Regions from separate parts of the Shewanella sp. YQ_9 genome, predicted to be linked through region 2. Evidence: predicted binding sites of a transcription regulator. Region 2 holds the regulator's gene; the other holds the start of a gene.
The links. The regulator sigma-54, encoded in region 2, starts transcription at its own class of promoters, with help from an activator protein. The targets are predictions, from matches to a motif close to GTTGGCACGNNNNTNGNNT.

Region 1: ACF8D4_RS19995 (superinfection exclusion B family protein) is a predicted target of sigma-54. The motif match lies at 1,035-1,053, and genes of this name have one in related genera.

What each region holds. Positions count from the first base shown of each region.
Region 1 is NZ_JBICJO010000074.1:71,412-78,579, reverse strand. It holds gene ACF8D4_RS20000 (ATP-binding protein) at 1-926, opposite strand, end outside; gene ACF8D4_RS19995 (superinfection exclusion B family protein) at 1,094-1,705, shown strand; gene ACF8D4_RS19990 (DUF3149 domain-containing protein) at 1,790-1,918, opposite strand; gene ACF8D4_RS19985 (bacteriohemerythrin) at 2,190-3,779, shown strand; tRNA gene ACF8D4_RS19980 (tRNA-Leu) at 3,910-3,996, shown strand; partial or broken gene ACF8D4_RS19975 (IS4 family transposase) at 4,413-4,664, opposite strand; gene ACF8D4_RS19970 (helix-turn-helix domain-containing protein) at 5,576-6,394, opposite strand; gene ACF8D4_RS19965 (redoxin domain-containing protein) at 6,649-7,168, shown strand, end outside.
Region 2 is NZ_JBICJO010000065.1:9,063-16,230, forward strand. It holds gene lptB (LPS export ABC transporter ATP-binding protein) at 1-533, shown strand, start outside; gene ACF8D4_RS18065 (RNA polymerase factor sigma-54) at 629-2,092, shown strand; gene hpf (ribosome hibernation promoting factor) at 2,124-2,411, shown strand; gene ptsN (PTS IIA-like nitrogen regulatory protein PtsN) at 2,414-2,857, shown strand; gene rapZ (RNase adapter RapZ) at 2,854-3,708, shown strand; gene ACF8D4_RS18085 (HPr family phosphocarrier protein) at 3,695-3,970, shown strand; gene mgtE (magnesium transporter) at 4,054-5,418, shown strand; gene ACF8D4_RS18095 (hypothetical protein) at 5,526-5,909, opposite strand; gene ACF8D4_RS18100 (molybdate ABC transporter substrate-binding protein) at 6,079-6,870, opposite strand; gene ACF8D4_RS18105 (OmpA family protein) at 7,060-7,168, opposite strand, start outside.

The DNA.
Region 1 (7,168 bases), on a different contig from region 2:
ATACCTATCGGGGTGTTTATCTCATGGGCGATGCCGGATACCAGACCGCCGAGCGCGGCCATTTTCTGCTGTTCGACCATCACCTGTTGAGCCCGTTCCAACACCAACAGCGACTGTTCAAGTTCTTTGGTTTGTTCTTTGACCTGCCTTGCCAGCTCATCTTTATAACTGCGTTCCAGTTCCAACAGTCTTTCCCTGTCACTCAGAGCTTCTTGCAGTTCGTAGCGGGAGCGGTTCAACTGGGTGAAGGAGGCGCGCAGCTGTTGCTGCATCAAATTGATGGCCAGGGCAACCTGGGTAAATTCATCCTGTTTGTCCCGGCGCTTAAACTGCAGTGGTTGATAATCCTGCTCCAAATCGAGCTCTGAGCAGTACTCACTCAGTTGCAACAGGTGCCGGGTAATGGTGGCCCAAACCAGATAGAGAATGAAACCGACCACCAGAAAGGTCTTGATACCATTGGCCAGTAGTATCAGTAAGGCCTTGTTCACCAATCTGTCGTAGATTTTGGAGAGATCGGCTTGAACTCTCAGCTCACCGACATTGAAATTCTGGCTGCTGGTCTTGTGCACCAGCGGAAAGCGCTTCTCTATTACACCTTGGTCTCTGTACTCGCCGGCGGTCCATTCTTTACCACTGTCATCTTCTATGACCACATAGCTGGTATCCGGCAGTTGGTTGAGACCGTTGAGTTGGGTCTTGATAAGCCTTTCATCTATTACCCAGATACTTGCCGCCAGCACATCCAGGTTGGCTTTTTCAATATTGGCAAACTCATCGTTGATTCGGCCAATGTCACCCTTGTAATCGGAAACCAACTGCAAACCTGTGGTCACCAGAGTGATCAGTGAGCTGAACAGGATAATAGCCAGAGTCAGCCTGCGGCCGATGGGACTACTGATGAGCTGCTGCATAAAACCGGGCATTAATTTCAACTATCTTAAGTGCTTGCTGTGGATAGCTTTAAGCATAGCTTCGCATCTGACTTTCGCGGCATTTTTTGTTGCCGCTGATGGCAAAGTTCACTGAGCAATCCTGGCACTGGTTTTGCTTGATTAGCGGTTGGAACAATTTTCTGACGCTGGATAGAGCCATGAAGAGACTGAAACTTGAGGTATTGAAAGAGGGCAAGTTCAAGGCCGCTGCATTGCAACTGACACTGTGGGTGCTGCTGATAACCACATTGCTGCTGTTTATGCCAAAGTCCTTGCTGGCCCTGTTGCATTTGGAATCCTGGGTAGACACCAATGCCCATTATATTGGCCTGACACTGCTGCTGGCCTTGGCCTATATTGGTGCGCTGGCCGTCAATCTGTTGTTGGATGAAGCGATAAGCCGTTTGAGTGAGCGCCGGATCAACGAAATGATTGAAGAGAAAGTCAGGTTACTGGATCCCGCCGAGCGTGCCCTGTTAAGGGAGTTCTTCCTGCAGGGAGCCAGTGTTTTGACTCTGCCGCAAAATGAAACGCCGGTGCAGGCACTGCTCAAGGCTCACATACTCGAGAGCCTGGGAAATGAACGCCATTACGCCATTCAAGGCCCCACAGCCGAGTACAAGATAGCCATGGCTGCCCGTAAGCATCTGAACCGCAAAGTATTGCGTTTACCATCCGGAGAGCCCAGCCAGGAAGAGCTGCAGCATCTTATCAAGGCAAGACCGCAATTTATCAATGGTATTGCCCAAGTGCGGAAACATGCCGCTTGAAGACGGCAAAAAAGAGGGCAGCCACAGGCTGCCCAAGCAATACTCAAAAACGTCATTGCATTTAAAAGAACATGGAAATCAAAGCTAAGGCTTTGCTGACTTTACAATAAACATCCACATAATGTAGGAGATGATCCCGATAGTACTGAAGATAACTATCATCGACAGTAAACCTATGGGGTTTCCGAACATTAGATCTAACCAGAATGCCATCACTGAAGTCCTCTTTCTTGTAAAGTCAAAGCTAAACTAACCAAATTTGCTTCGGCCGGAGCTGATCTCGATCAACAAATGTTGTCAGAGTTGTTAATCGGGTAAGTCAGCTTGTTAAAACATGAGCTTTATCATGTTTTGCTTAAATTAGCCGGCTAAGGAGCAACGTAAGTGTTCCCTAAAGGGAATAGGATCAAAGGCTAATATTAATTACTACACTAAAGGAGTAGGGTGGCTTGGCCTGCGATTGTTCATTGGCAAGGAGCGTGCGATGCAAACATCCCGAGGTCTTTTAAAACTGATATTAAACCAGTGGCAGTTTTATCCGCTGTTGTTCTTGTTGCTTTACCCCCTGTGGAGCCTGTTACACGGCGCCAGTTATCTCGCCTTTGCTTCTCTATTGGCCGCCTTGATAGTGCTGGCTTGGCTCGGTGCCAGACAGCTGTCCAATCTCAAGCGCCTGGAAAATGCCGCCCGTCATCTGGGAGAAGGCGATCTCAGCTATCAGTTGTCGGAACAGGATGCCGGCATGTTCCATTCTGTGGTCCACGGTATCAACCGTATGGGAGAGGACGTTGGCCGCACCATTTTGTCTTTGGTCAATACTGCAGATGCGATGAAGAGTGTGGCTATGGATATCAAGTCCATCAGCGATGCCGCCCATATCGGAGTGGAGGAGCAGGAAAAACAAGCGGAATTGGCGGCGACCGCCATGACCCAGATGGTTTCTACTGTGCAGGAGGTCAGCCGCAATGCTGCCAGTGCCGCCAATGCCGCAGAAGAAGCCAGGCAGGCGGCCCGCAGTGGCGACCAAACTGTCAGGCAGGTTGTGCGGCAGATAGATGATATGTCGGCTCAGGTTGGGCAAACTCAGCAAGTGATTGCCCGCCTGGCGGAAGACAGCAACAACATAAGTACCATCATAGACACCATTTCCCAAGTGGCAGAGCAAACCAATCTGCTGGCGCTCAACGCCGCTATCGAGAGTGCCCGCGCCGGCGAGCATGGCCGAGGTTTTGCTGTGGTTGCCGATGAAGTCCGTAGCCTGGCACAGCGGACGTCTGCGGCTACAGTTGAGATCCAACAACAGATATTGCAATTGCAACAGGGCGCCGATGAAGGCGTGAAAGTGATGACCACCAGTGTCGAGCAGGCCAGTGCCACCCATGCTATGGCTCACCAGGCGCAGCAAGCATTGGGGCAAATTGTGGCTCAGATTGAAAGCATTACAGATATGTCGCATCAAATAGCGGCAGCTTCGGAACAACAGCAGGCAGTTGCCGAAGAGATCAGCAGTAATATCTCCTCCATGGCACAAGTGGCGGTGGAGAATGCCAAAGAGACCCACAGTACCAACCTCTCCAGCCTGAAGGTATTCAATATGTCGCAGGAGATCAGTTCTCTGCTTGGGCGCTTCCATGTCGACAAACGGGCGATGGAACAGTTGGAGAAACGCCATCGCTTTGTTGAGTGGGGGCCGCAGTTGGATCTCGGCATGGAAGAGATCAATCGTCAGCACCAACGTCTGGTATCCCTGATCAATGAACTGCACCGCACCTTGGAAGAAGCTTATGGCCTGGAAGCGATTAAACGCATAGTACAGGGCCTGGTGGATTACACCGCCAATCATTTCGCCTATGAAGAGGAGTTGTTTGCCCGTTTCTGTTATCCGCAGACCGAGCAGCACAAGCTTAAACACCAGCAATTAGTGGCTAAGGTACTGGATTTCCAGAAACGAGTAGCCAATGGTGAAGATGTTGCCGATGAATTGATGGCCTTCCTCAAATCCTGGCTTATCAACCATATTCAGGGCAGTGACAAGGAGTACACAGGCTTCCTAATTGCCCGCGGAGCCCAGTAGTCAGACTGAATTTTGTCCAACCGATCAGGATTTTGGCAAACAGGCTCGTAAAGCGCTTGCCATTGAAGTGAGCACAGGTATAATGCCGTTCACTCGCCGATGAGACTTCGTCGCGAAACAATCTATATGTGCCAGAGTGGTGAAATTGGTAGACACAGGGGATTCAAAATCCCCCGCCCTTAAAAGCGTGTCGGTTCGAGTCCGACCTCTGGTACCATCTCCCTGAGAGATAACAGAAACCGACCCTGAGTCGGTTTTTTTGTTTTCAGGTCAGAGTCAGCCCCGAGTCAGCCCCGAGTCAGCCCCGAGTCAGCCCCGAGTCAGCCCCGAGTCAGGTCTGAGTAAGTCATTGCGTCGGTTTTTTTGTTTTCAGGTGGTTATATCATCCGGCCCACAACCTTGACCCCATAGTTCTGCTTTAATTTCCCACAACCAAACGCTCACATTAGTAGGCTTTCTCACTTCACTATGCTGGCATTTTATTGGTCAACTAGCCTGTTGATCTGGCGCTGGAGGATCCCCTCATAATTCGGGTCTCCCAGAAGTGTTAACCCGTTTAAGAAATTCACCCTAGGGCCTGCGGAAATGTGATTCTATGATTGTGCATTCCGGACGTTGTCGCGCCTCCTTATCAAGCCAGAGCGATACATCAAAGCCTATCAACAGCAACACATCATAACGATTTGGACAATGGTTGCAGTTTTGTCTGAGTCCATGTCGTTTGAGGTCGCGAAAGATTTCTCCTCCTTGCATCCGTCTGGCATAAAGCTTGACCGCCTGGGTTGAAGAGAAAACCTCCATAGGTAAGTTGGTTGCCAGTAACCAAGGCTCTTTACTGCCAATACGGTAACTTTGTTGTGCCGTATGATTGCGTCCTTCGTTCGATAACCCTATGGTGTTATAACTGATATTTCAGCCGACGCGATAGAGCACGAACAGCTTGGTCTATTGTTTCCCCTTAAAGCATCATTGGTGACAGACGAAATTAATGTTGATGGCAAGTGGGTTAAGTTAAAGCCTGGCATGTCAGTCATGGTAGAGGTTAAAACGGGTACCCGCCGACTGATGGAGTTTTTGTATGCACCATTAATTCGAGGAGTAAGTAAAGGGGTGAACTGACTTAGTTTTTTGTAAAAATATCATTAATGTATGCTTTCTACGATTGAGATTCACAATAGAACCAGTTTTCATATTCTAACTTTTGGCAGAAATGATAAAACTCTTCGGTTTCATCTTTCACTGATTGTCTAACAGACTTAACTTGATACTCTTCAGTGTATCCGTCGGAGCTAAATAAGTAATAACGATAGGGCATTAACCAACTCGCCCATCCGCCAAAAGAATACCGTATAGATATCCTTTGGTTAATTTTACTAAAAGTAATTCGTTTAATGCTGTGTTTTTTCATCAAAATCCTTATGTAAGGTTCAGATGAGTTTCTTATATCAAAAAATATATCGCCATTAACTTTGTTTGAATCGATCAATTCATTGTTAATTTTGACAAGATCTTGCGAAACCGCATAAGTGTTGATGCCGGACTCTCTAATGAATAGGCATGATAATAGTATGATAAAAAACAAAAAGTACTTCCTTCATAGTCTTTTGAACAATTTTTTGCATTTTGGCGACAGCTCAACTTTGCAGTGCCACACCCGCATATCCAGCATGACGATACTCCTGAAACACCATTTCAGGACGTCGACTGGAATATTAACATATAAACAGGGAAATCTTATCGATGGAAATGTACAGTCTTGAGTTTATTAGTGCTATCAAAATGTGGTGGTTTCAGTGCTATCGCCCCTGTAGGGCCTTGCTTCTAAAACTTCCAGGGGTAATGCCTATCACCTGTTTGAATTCTCGAATGAAATGGGCTTGGTCATAAAAGCCGGCGTGATAGCCTATCTCTGTAAGAGACTTATCTGTTTCCTGCTTGAGTAGTTCCCGGGCGAAGGCTGTGCGCTGCAAGATACTGTAATTCTTGGGAGACATGCCTAAGTTTTGCTGGAACAAACGTTCGAGTTGGCGTTGGCTGATATCTATCTTGGTCAATAAGTTGCGGATCTCTCCCTGGCCGTTTTGGGCCGTTATCCAGTGCAGTGCATATTTCATCCTCGGCTCCATTGCCTTGGCCAATGATTCATGACCTGCCAGATATTGCATCAGCCTGGTTTCCAGAAGCGCAATGCGTTCCGGCGCTGTCGGCAGTACGGCCAAGCGCTGCGCCAGTTCATCGCTGAGCAGCGCCAAAGACAGGTCGGCCGGCGTAAGGGTTTGCCCCATGATTTCCGAAAGGGGGGATTTTAAAAATGCGCGCCCGCTGCCAGGCCAGAAGCGGATCCCCAAAGCATCTACCTGACCTGACAACTCCAATCTGGTGCTTTGCCTTGTGGGCCCCGTCACCAGGCACAGCGATTTATGCTGCAAGCCATCAAAGTGCATCGGGGCGCCAAAATTGAAGATGATGCCAGTGCCTCCCTCGGGATGCATAAATTCTGTCGATAGTGACTCAGGGCCGGCTGGTCTATAAATCTGCCAGTAACAACTGATATAAGGCCGCAGTAGAGCACAGGGCTGATAACGCTGAAAACCAAGATGTGGCAATGTCGACATATTACTGTGCTCCATCAACTGGGGGCGGGTATATCAAAGCTCGGCTGGGCAAAAACACGGTAACCCTCACTGCATCTTAATGAAATGTCGAAAATCTACAATTCGCATTTTCCATCGTTAGCTAATATTCCAGCAGCCGTGATACCTGGCATTTCATTGCGTAACCAATTCAAGGCGACTTTGTATCTCAGTCAGGTAAACCTCCTTGGTCCCCACGGCCTTCATTTAGCCATCACTTGATATGGGAATACAGCATGACGCATTTACCCCCTAAGCTATCCAAGTTATTGATTGTGTGTCTTTTAACCCCGTTTCTATCTGTTGTGTTTGGAGGGCAGGCCTCGGCGGAGGATGATTTTGCCGCCGAAGGGGAAAGAAGGGCCAAACTCGCCGGTAGCGAACTCATTGGCACACTGGCGCCGCAGCGAGAGCTGACCACTCTGACCGGAGAAACGCTCAATCTACAACAGCTGTATGGCAGCAAGCCTGTATACATCAAGTTTTGGGCAACTTGGTGTGTTCCATGTCGCCAGCAAATGCCGGGGTTTGAAAAAATTTATCAGCAGTACGGTGAGAAGTTGCAAGTGATCGCCGTGAATACCGGTATCAGTGATGACATCAATTCCGTCGGGGCTTTTGTGAAACAGGCCGGTTTGAACATGCCGGTGGCCATAGACGATGGCACTCTGGCCAGGGCGTTTAAGCTAAGGGTAACCCCACAGCACTTTTTGGTTGATAGGAGTGGCCGTATTGCGTATGTGGGGCATCAGGATG
Region 2 (7,168 bases):
ACGAGCTGACCCTGGATCCCATGCACCTGCGAGCCCGTAAAGGCATAGGCTACCTGCCACAGGAAGCCAGTATTTTCCGCAAGCTGTCGGTGCATGACAACATCATGGCCGTGCTGCAAACCCGCAAAGAACTCAACAGCGACGAGCGCGAGGAACAACTCGAACAGTTGCTGGAAGAATTCCATATTACCCACATACGTGACAGCCTGGGGATGTCCCTCTCCGGCGGCGAACGCCGCCGGGTGGAAATCGCCCGGGCATTGGCCGCCAATCCACAGTTCATTTTGCTGGATGAGCCGTTCGCCGGTGTGGATCCCATCTCAGTTATCGATATCAAGAAAATCATCGAACAGCTTAAGTCCCGCGGTTTGGGGGTGCTGATCACAGACCACAATGTTCGCGAAACACTCGACGTTTGTGAGCGAGCCTACATAGTCAGCCATGGGCAGTTGATCGCCGAGGGCACACCCGCTGAAATCTTGGACAACCAGCAAGTGCGTGCTGTGTACTTAGGCGAACAATTCAGGCTATAGTTAGGATCATGTCATCCGGTGGCAATTCCGGGTATTATAGTTTGTTATTATTGAATTTTTTCCTTGAAAAATAACGAGTAGGGATTAGCGGTATAATGAAAGCGTCACTCCAGCTCAAACTGGGTCAACAGTTGACCATGACACCTCAGTTGCAACAGGCTATTCGCCTGCTGCAACTGTCGTCCCTTGAGCTGCAGCAGGAAATCCAGGAAGCCTTGGAAGCCAACCCTCTGTTGGAAATGGCCGAGGACAACCAGGATGACGCTATCGACGACAACCACAAGGAAAACGACGCCGGCGAGTTGAGCGCCAAGCAGGAAGATGGTTCCACGGTAGAAACCTCAGAGGCATTGAACAATGAGTCTATGCCGGATGAATTACCTATGGATACCACCTGGGACGAAGTCTTTACCGCCGCCAGCGCCTCAGGGCCGGCCATGGGCCGTGAAGATGATATGCCCTTCCAGGGTGAAACCAGCGAAGGTCTCTATGAACATCTGGAATGGCAGAAGAACCTGACCCCGTTTTCCGATACCGACGACGCCATTGCCACCGCCATTATTGATGCCATCGACGAGCAGGGCTATCTGACCCAGAGCACAGAGGAGATCCTCGAAGCCATGGGCAACCCTGAGATTGAGCTCGATGAAGTCGAGGCAGTACTCAAGCGGATCCAGCACTTTGACCCTGTCGGCATCGCCTCCAGAGATCTGCGCGAATGCCTGCTGATCCAGTTGCAACAGTTCAACACCGACACCCCACATCTGGCCGACGCCCGCTTGTTGATTGACGAACATCTGGATCTCATTGCTGCCCGTGACTTCCGCACCCTGATGCGCAAGACCAAGCTCAAGGAAGATCAACTGCGTGACGCCATCAACCTTATCCAGAGTCTCAATCCCCGCCCCGGCTTGCTGGTGCAGCCGATGGACGAGGAATATGTGATCCCTGATGTCAGTGTCTGGAAGAAAAACGGCCGCTGGGTAGTAGAACTCAACCCGGACTGTATGCCCAAACTCGGGATCAATCAGCAGTATGCTGCCATGGCCCGTAGCGCCCGCAGTCAATCAGACAGCCAGTTTATTCGTGGTCATCTTCAGGAAGCCAAATGGTTTATCAAGAGCCTGGAGAGCCGCAACGACACCCTGCTCAAGGTGGCCAACTGTATAGTGCAGTTCCAGCAGGGATTTTTTGAATATGGTGAAGAGGCCATGAAACCCATGGTGCTCAACGATATTGCCGAGGCGGTCGAGATGCATGAATCGACCATCTCCAGGGTCACCACTCAAAAGTATATGCATACCCCCAGGGGAATATTTGAATTGAAGTACTTCTTCTCCAGCCATGTCGGCACCGAAGATGGCGGAGAATGCTCTTCCACGGCGATCAGGGCTTTTATCAAGAAGCTCGTGGCAGCGGAAAACCAGAAGAAGCCTTTGAGCGACAGCAAGATGGCGCAACTTCTGGCAGAACAGGGAATCAACGTTGCAAGACGCACCATAGCCAAGTATCGCGAGGCTATGATGATACCACCGTCGAACCAGCGTAAGAGTTTATAAATCCACAGTTGGAAATTGGAGGAATCTTTCTATGCAAATCAACCTGACAGGACATCATATCGAGATCACCGACTCACTGCGTGACTACGTGGAAAGTAAGTTTTCTAAACTTGAACGCCATTTCGAACAGATCAATAATGTGCACGTTGTGCTCAATGTACAAAAACTGCAACAGATAGCCGAAGCCAAGATCCACCTCACAGGCGGCGAAGTCTATGCAACTTCTGAACATGCCGACATGTATGCCGCCATCGACGTTCTGATTGATAAATTGGATCGTCAGGTCATTAAACACAAAGAAAAGCTGACAAAACACTAACGATGGAACTGAGTACCATCCTGCGGCCGGAGTGCACTACCTGTGCCACTCCGGGCAGTAAGAAAAAGGTACTGGAGCTGATTAGCGATCTCGCTAGCGCCCAGTACCCCACCCTTTCCTCTCAAGCGATTTTTGAAAGCCTTTTGGCCCGCGAAAAGATGGGGAGCACAGGTATAGGTAATGGTATTGCGATTCCGCATGGCAGACTACCGGACATTACAGAGCCGATTGCCGTGCTGGTCAAATGCGAAGAGCCTATCGCCTTCGATGCCATAGACAACCAGCCGGTGGACATACTGTTCGCCCTCCTGGTGCCCGCAGATCAATGTCAGCAACACCTGAGTACCCTATCCGCCATGGCTGAAAAGCTCAGCGATAAGGCGATACTCAAGCAGTTGCGAAAATCCAGCGACGAAACAGAACTCTATCAGGTGATCACAGGATGAAACTCGCCATAGTCTCAGGCCGCTCCGGTTCCGGAAAATCCGTTGCCCTCAGGGTACTCGAAGACCTGGGTTACTACTGTGTGGATAATCTCCCCCTGCCCATGATTGGCAGCCTGTTGGAAAACCTCCGTGGCAGCAATGATCTGGTCGCCATCAGCATAGATGTGCGCAATATGCCGGATCAGGAAAAGGTGCTGGAACAACAGTTGGCGGCCTTGCCGGAAAACACCCAACTGACCAGCTTCTTCCTCAACGCCTCTGATAAAGTGCTTCTGAAGCGCTACAGCGAAACCCGCAGACTGCACCCCCTGTCCAAGAGCAAAGTCTCACTACAGGATGCCATCAAGCTCGAAGGCAAGCTGCTGGAACCCATGTCGAAACTGGTGGATCACTACATAGACACCTCGGCGCTGAACATCTATGAACTCAGTGACACAGTGCGGGAAATTCTGCTTGGCAGTGTCGATAAAGAGCTGGTGATCAACTTCGAGTCGTTCGGCTTTAAGCATGGTATGCCTCAGGAAGCCGACTTCATGTTTGATGTGCGCTTTCTGCCCAACCCTCACTGGGAGCCGGCGCTCAGGCCACTGACCGGGCTGGATGAAGCTGTGCAGGAGTTTCTCAGCCGCCAGCCACTGGTGAACAAGTTTATCTGGCAGATAGAAAATCTATTGGAAACTTGGCTGCCGCACCTGGAACGCAACAACCGCAGTTACCTCACCATAGCCATAGGCTGCACCGGCGGCCAGCATAGATCTGTCTATGTCGCTGAGCAGCTCGCCAAGCGTTTTGGCAACAGCAAACACAAGGTACAGGCCCGTCACCGGGAGCTGAGTAATGGCAAAGGTTGAACGGGAAGTCACCATAGTCAATAAGCTGGGCCTGCATGCCCGCGCCGCCACTAAGCTGGCGGTGCTGGCCAGCGAGTTCGAAGCCGATATCACCCTGATCCAAGGCGAGAAAAAAGCCTCGGCCGCCAGTGTGCTTGGGCTCTTGATGCTGGAAACCGGCCAAGGCAAGAGTATTCGCCTCATCGCCGAAGGCCCGGATGCCGAACCCGCGATGGACGCTATCTGCGCCCTGATCAACGCCCGTTTCGACGAAGCCAGCTAAAGCCTTAGCGCTGCACTCTTTGTTTCTATAACACCCCAGTCTTGAGGTAACATATCCTCGCTTTGCATCACAGGGGGAACTGCATGCCAATAGAAGCGCTCGACCAAGAGCTGACAGAACAACGTCTTACTCAACTAAACCAAGCTCTTAGCAGTGGTATGTTCGTGCATGTGCGCGACATGCTGCAGCGAATGACGGCTTCGGATATCGCCTTTATTCTCGAATCTTCACCGCCGCGTACCCGTCAGGTACTCTGGCAACTGGTGGATCAGGAGCAGAGCGGCGAGATCCTCGAAGAGCTGGGTGAGGATATGAAAGACCAGCTGATCAGCCTTATGAGTCCTGAGCGTTTGGCGCGAGCGACCGCGGGTATGGATACCGATGACCTGGCCTATGTGCTGCGGAGCCTTCCCGATACCCTCTACAAGCAGGTACTGCACTCCATGAGTGCGCAGGACAGGGCCAGGGTCGAACAGGCGCTCTCTTATCCGGAAGACAGCGCCGGTAGTCTGATGAATACAGATACTGTGACCCTGAGGCCTGACGTCAATGTCGATGTGGTGCTGCGTTATCTGCGCCAAAGAGGCGAATTGCCTGAAGCCACTGATACCCTCTATGTGGTGGACAGGCGCGACATATTACTCGGCGGCGTCAAGCTCTCCAGCCTGCTAACCTGTAATCCCACCGCCGGGATCCGCAGCATAATGGATCCCGAACTTGAGAGCATTCCCGTCACCATGCCGGACAATGAAGTGGCCCAACTGTTTGAACGCCACGACTGGGTCTCGGCGCCAGTGGTCGACAGCGAAGGCCATCTGCTTGGGCGGATCACCATTGATGACGTGGTGGACGTTATCCGAGAAGACGCCGAACACTCCATGATGGGTATGGCGGGGATGGACGATGATGAAGACACCTTCGGCCCCGTGTTCAAGAGTGCCTTTCGCCGCTCCCTATGGCTGACCTTCAACCTGTTTGCCGCCCTGCTGGCCGCCTCGGTCAGCAATATGTTTGAAGGCACGCTGGAAAAATTCGCCACTATAGCAATTCTGATGACCATAGTGCCCAGCATGGGCGGCGTTGCCGGCAACCAGACACTGGCGCTGGTGATCCGCGGTATCGCCCTCGGCCACATAGGCCAGAGCAACTCCCGCTGGCTTATCGGCAAGGAGTTGGCCATCGGATTTCTCAATGGCCTGTTGTGGTCGGCGCTGGTATTCACTGCCGTGTGGATCTGGAAAGGCGATCTGGCACTCGGCGCCCTTATTGGCGGCGCCATGTTGATCAATATGACGGTAGCCGGTCTCGCCGGGGCTAGTATTCCGCTGATCCTGAAAAAACTCAATGTAGACCCTGCGCTGGCCGGCGGCATGGTGCTGACGACTGTGACGGATGTAATAGGCCTGTTCGCCTTCCTGGGGTTGGCGACTCTCGTTTTAATGAGCTGAAGCTATGTTTCTAATGGGCTGAAGGCTTGCTGAAGCTCTGGCCTAGATGAATTGCAGAAATAGCAGGGGGCGACCAGGTTCGTCCTCTGACGGTGGAAGATAGCGGGTCAGTCTTTAAGCCAGTGCACCTTGGGCTCATCCTGTTCACAGAAGACAGAGACACACTCATTGCGGCTCACCAGCAGATATTCCTGCAACTTGAGATTGGCGCTGGCCATAAAGCCGCTGCGTTCGGCCTCCTGGCGATACCAACCACCGTTGGAGATACGAAACAACCAGCCATTGGAGAGGCTGCACTCGGTCCAGAACTCCATCAGATCGCCTTCATCCAGCATCCGAAAGCCAACCACAGAGTCAAAGTGCACCAATGCCCGGCTGCCCTCAACACTCAGCTCGATATCCAAGCCCTGACTGTCATAACAAAGGCGGATAAATCTCACCTCGTCGCCGAGATAATCTGTCGCTATCGGTAAGCCTTTGGTTTCGAGCATGCTCCCCCCTTGGCAAGGACATAATGCCCTACTTTAGAAGGATAATAATTGCCTGCGCAAGCTGATTTGGCCAAAAAACCGTGAAATACCCATAAAGAGAGTGCGAGTCAGTTCAAAGCAACTGATTCGCACATCTCCAGAGTAAAACCCGCTTCCGCCGGATAGAGATTTAGGGCTTAAGCGGTGCTTCAAAGCCGTAAGAGGCCAGAATGGATTGTCCCTTGGGAGAGAGAATATACATAGCCAGCGGCCAGGCGGCAGAGTCGGCCTTATCCAGCACCAGCATGCCATAGTTGGCACCCACTGCCAGCGACTCGGGCAACGCCACTATCTTGAGATCAGGCACTTCTTTCTTGGCCAATACGGCATTGGTGCAGTAGGTTAAAAATACATCCGCCTGTTTGTTGGCCATCACCCAGCCATAGGGATTTTTGCCTTTCGGCGCCTTGGCACTGTCGGCGCCACCGGTCAGCTTGAGCGCCTTGGCCGCCAGTTTGGCCTGACTACCGGGCTTGATAGCTTCGGCGCGGTCAAACACCTTGAAAGCATAGTCACCGGCAGGGTCGGCCTTGGGAGTGGAGGTGCCCAGCTTGATCTTGCTGTCCAGCAGAGTATCCAGCATATTCTCTGTCGTCAGAGGAACATTATCTTGCGCCAGGGCGCACAGGCGGTTACGGGCAAACATCACCACAGGCGCGCCCTTGCCTTCCTGCATCAATTTCTGTGGGTGTTTCATATTGGCCGAAGCAAACAGGTCTACCTTTTCGCCCTCTTCAATTCGGCCTCTGAGCAAGCCTGAAGGGGCAAACTGGGCATTGACCTTAACGCCGCCATCGGCCTGATAACTGGCGATAACATCCGTCATGGCGGTCTTCAAACTTCCCGCGGCCCTGAACTCCAGATCCGCCGCCTGAGAGAAGGCGGGCAGTAACAGGGCGAGTAAGCAGACGCTCTTTTTCATTTATTTTTCTCCGGTGTATAAGATACAGATGCCGCTAAACTCAACCAAACCGCATCACAAATCAACGCACCACGGCAAAACTTGTCATAAATTCCCCTCAAGATCACGCCACCTGACAGGGAAAACCGAAGAAAGGGACAATTTGACCCAATAAAAAGGGCCGCCTAAGCGACCCTTAAACTTAAAATCTTAGCCGAGAGGACTAAGAATAATCTCTACCCGACGGTTCTGTGCCCGTCCCTGAGGGGTGGCATTGGAAGCGATTGGGCTGGCCTCACCTCGGCCTTGGGTCAATACC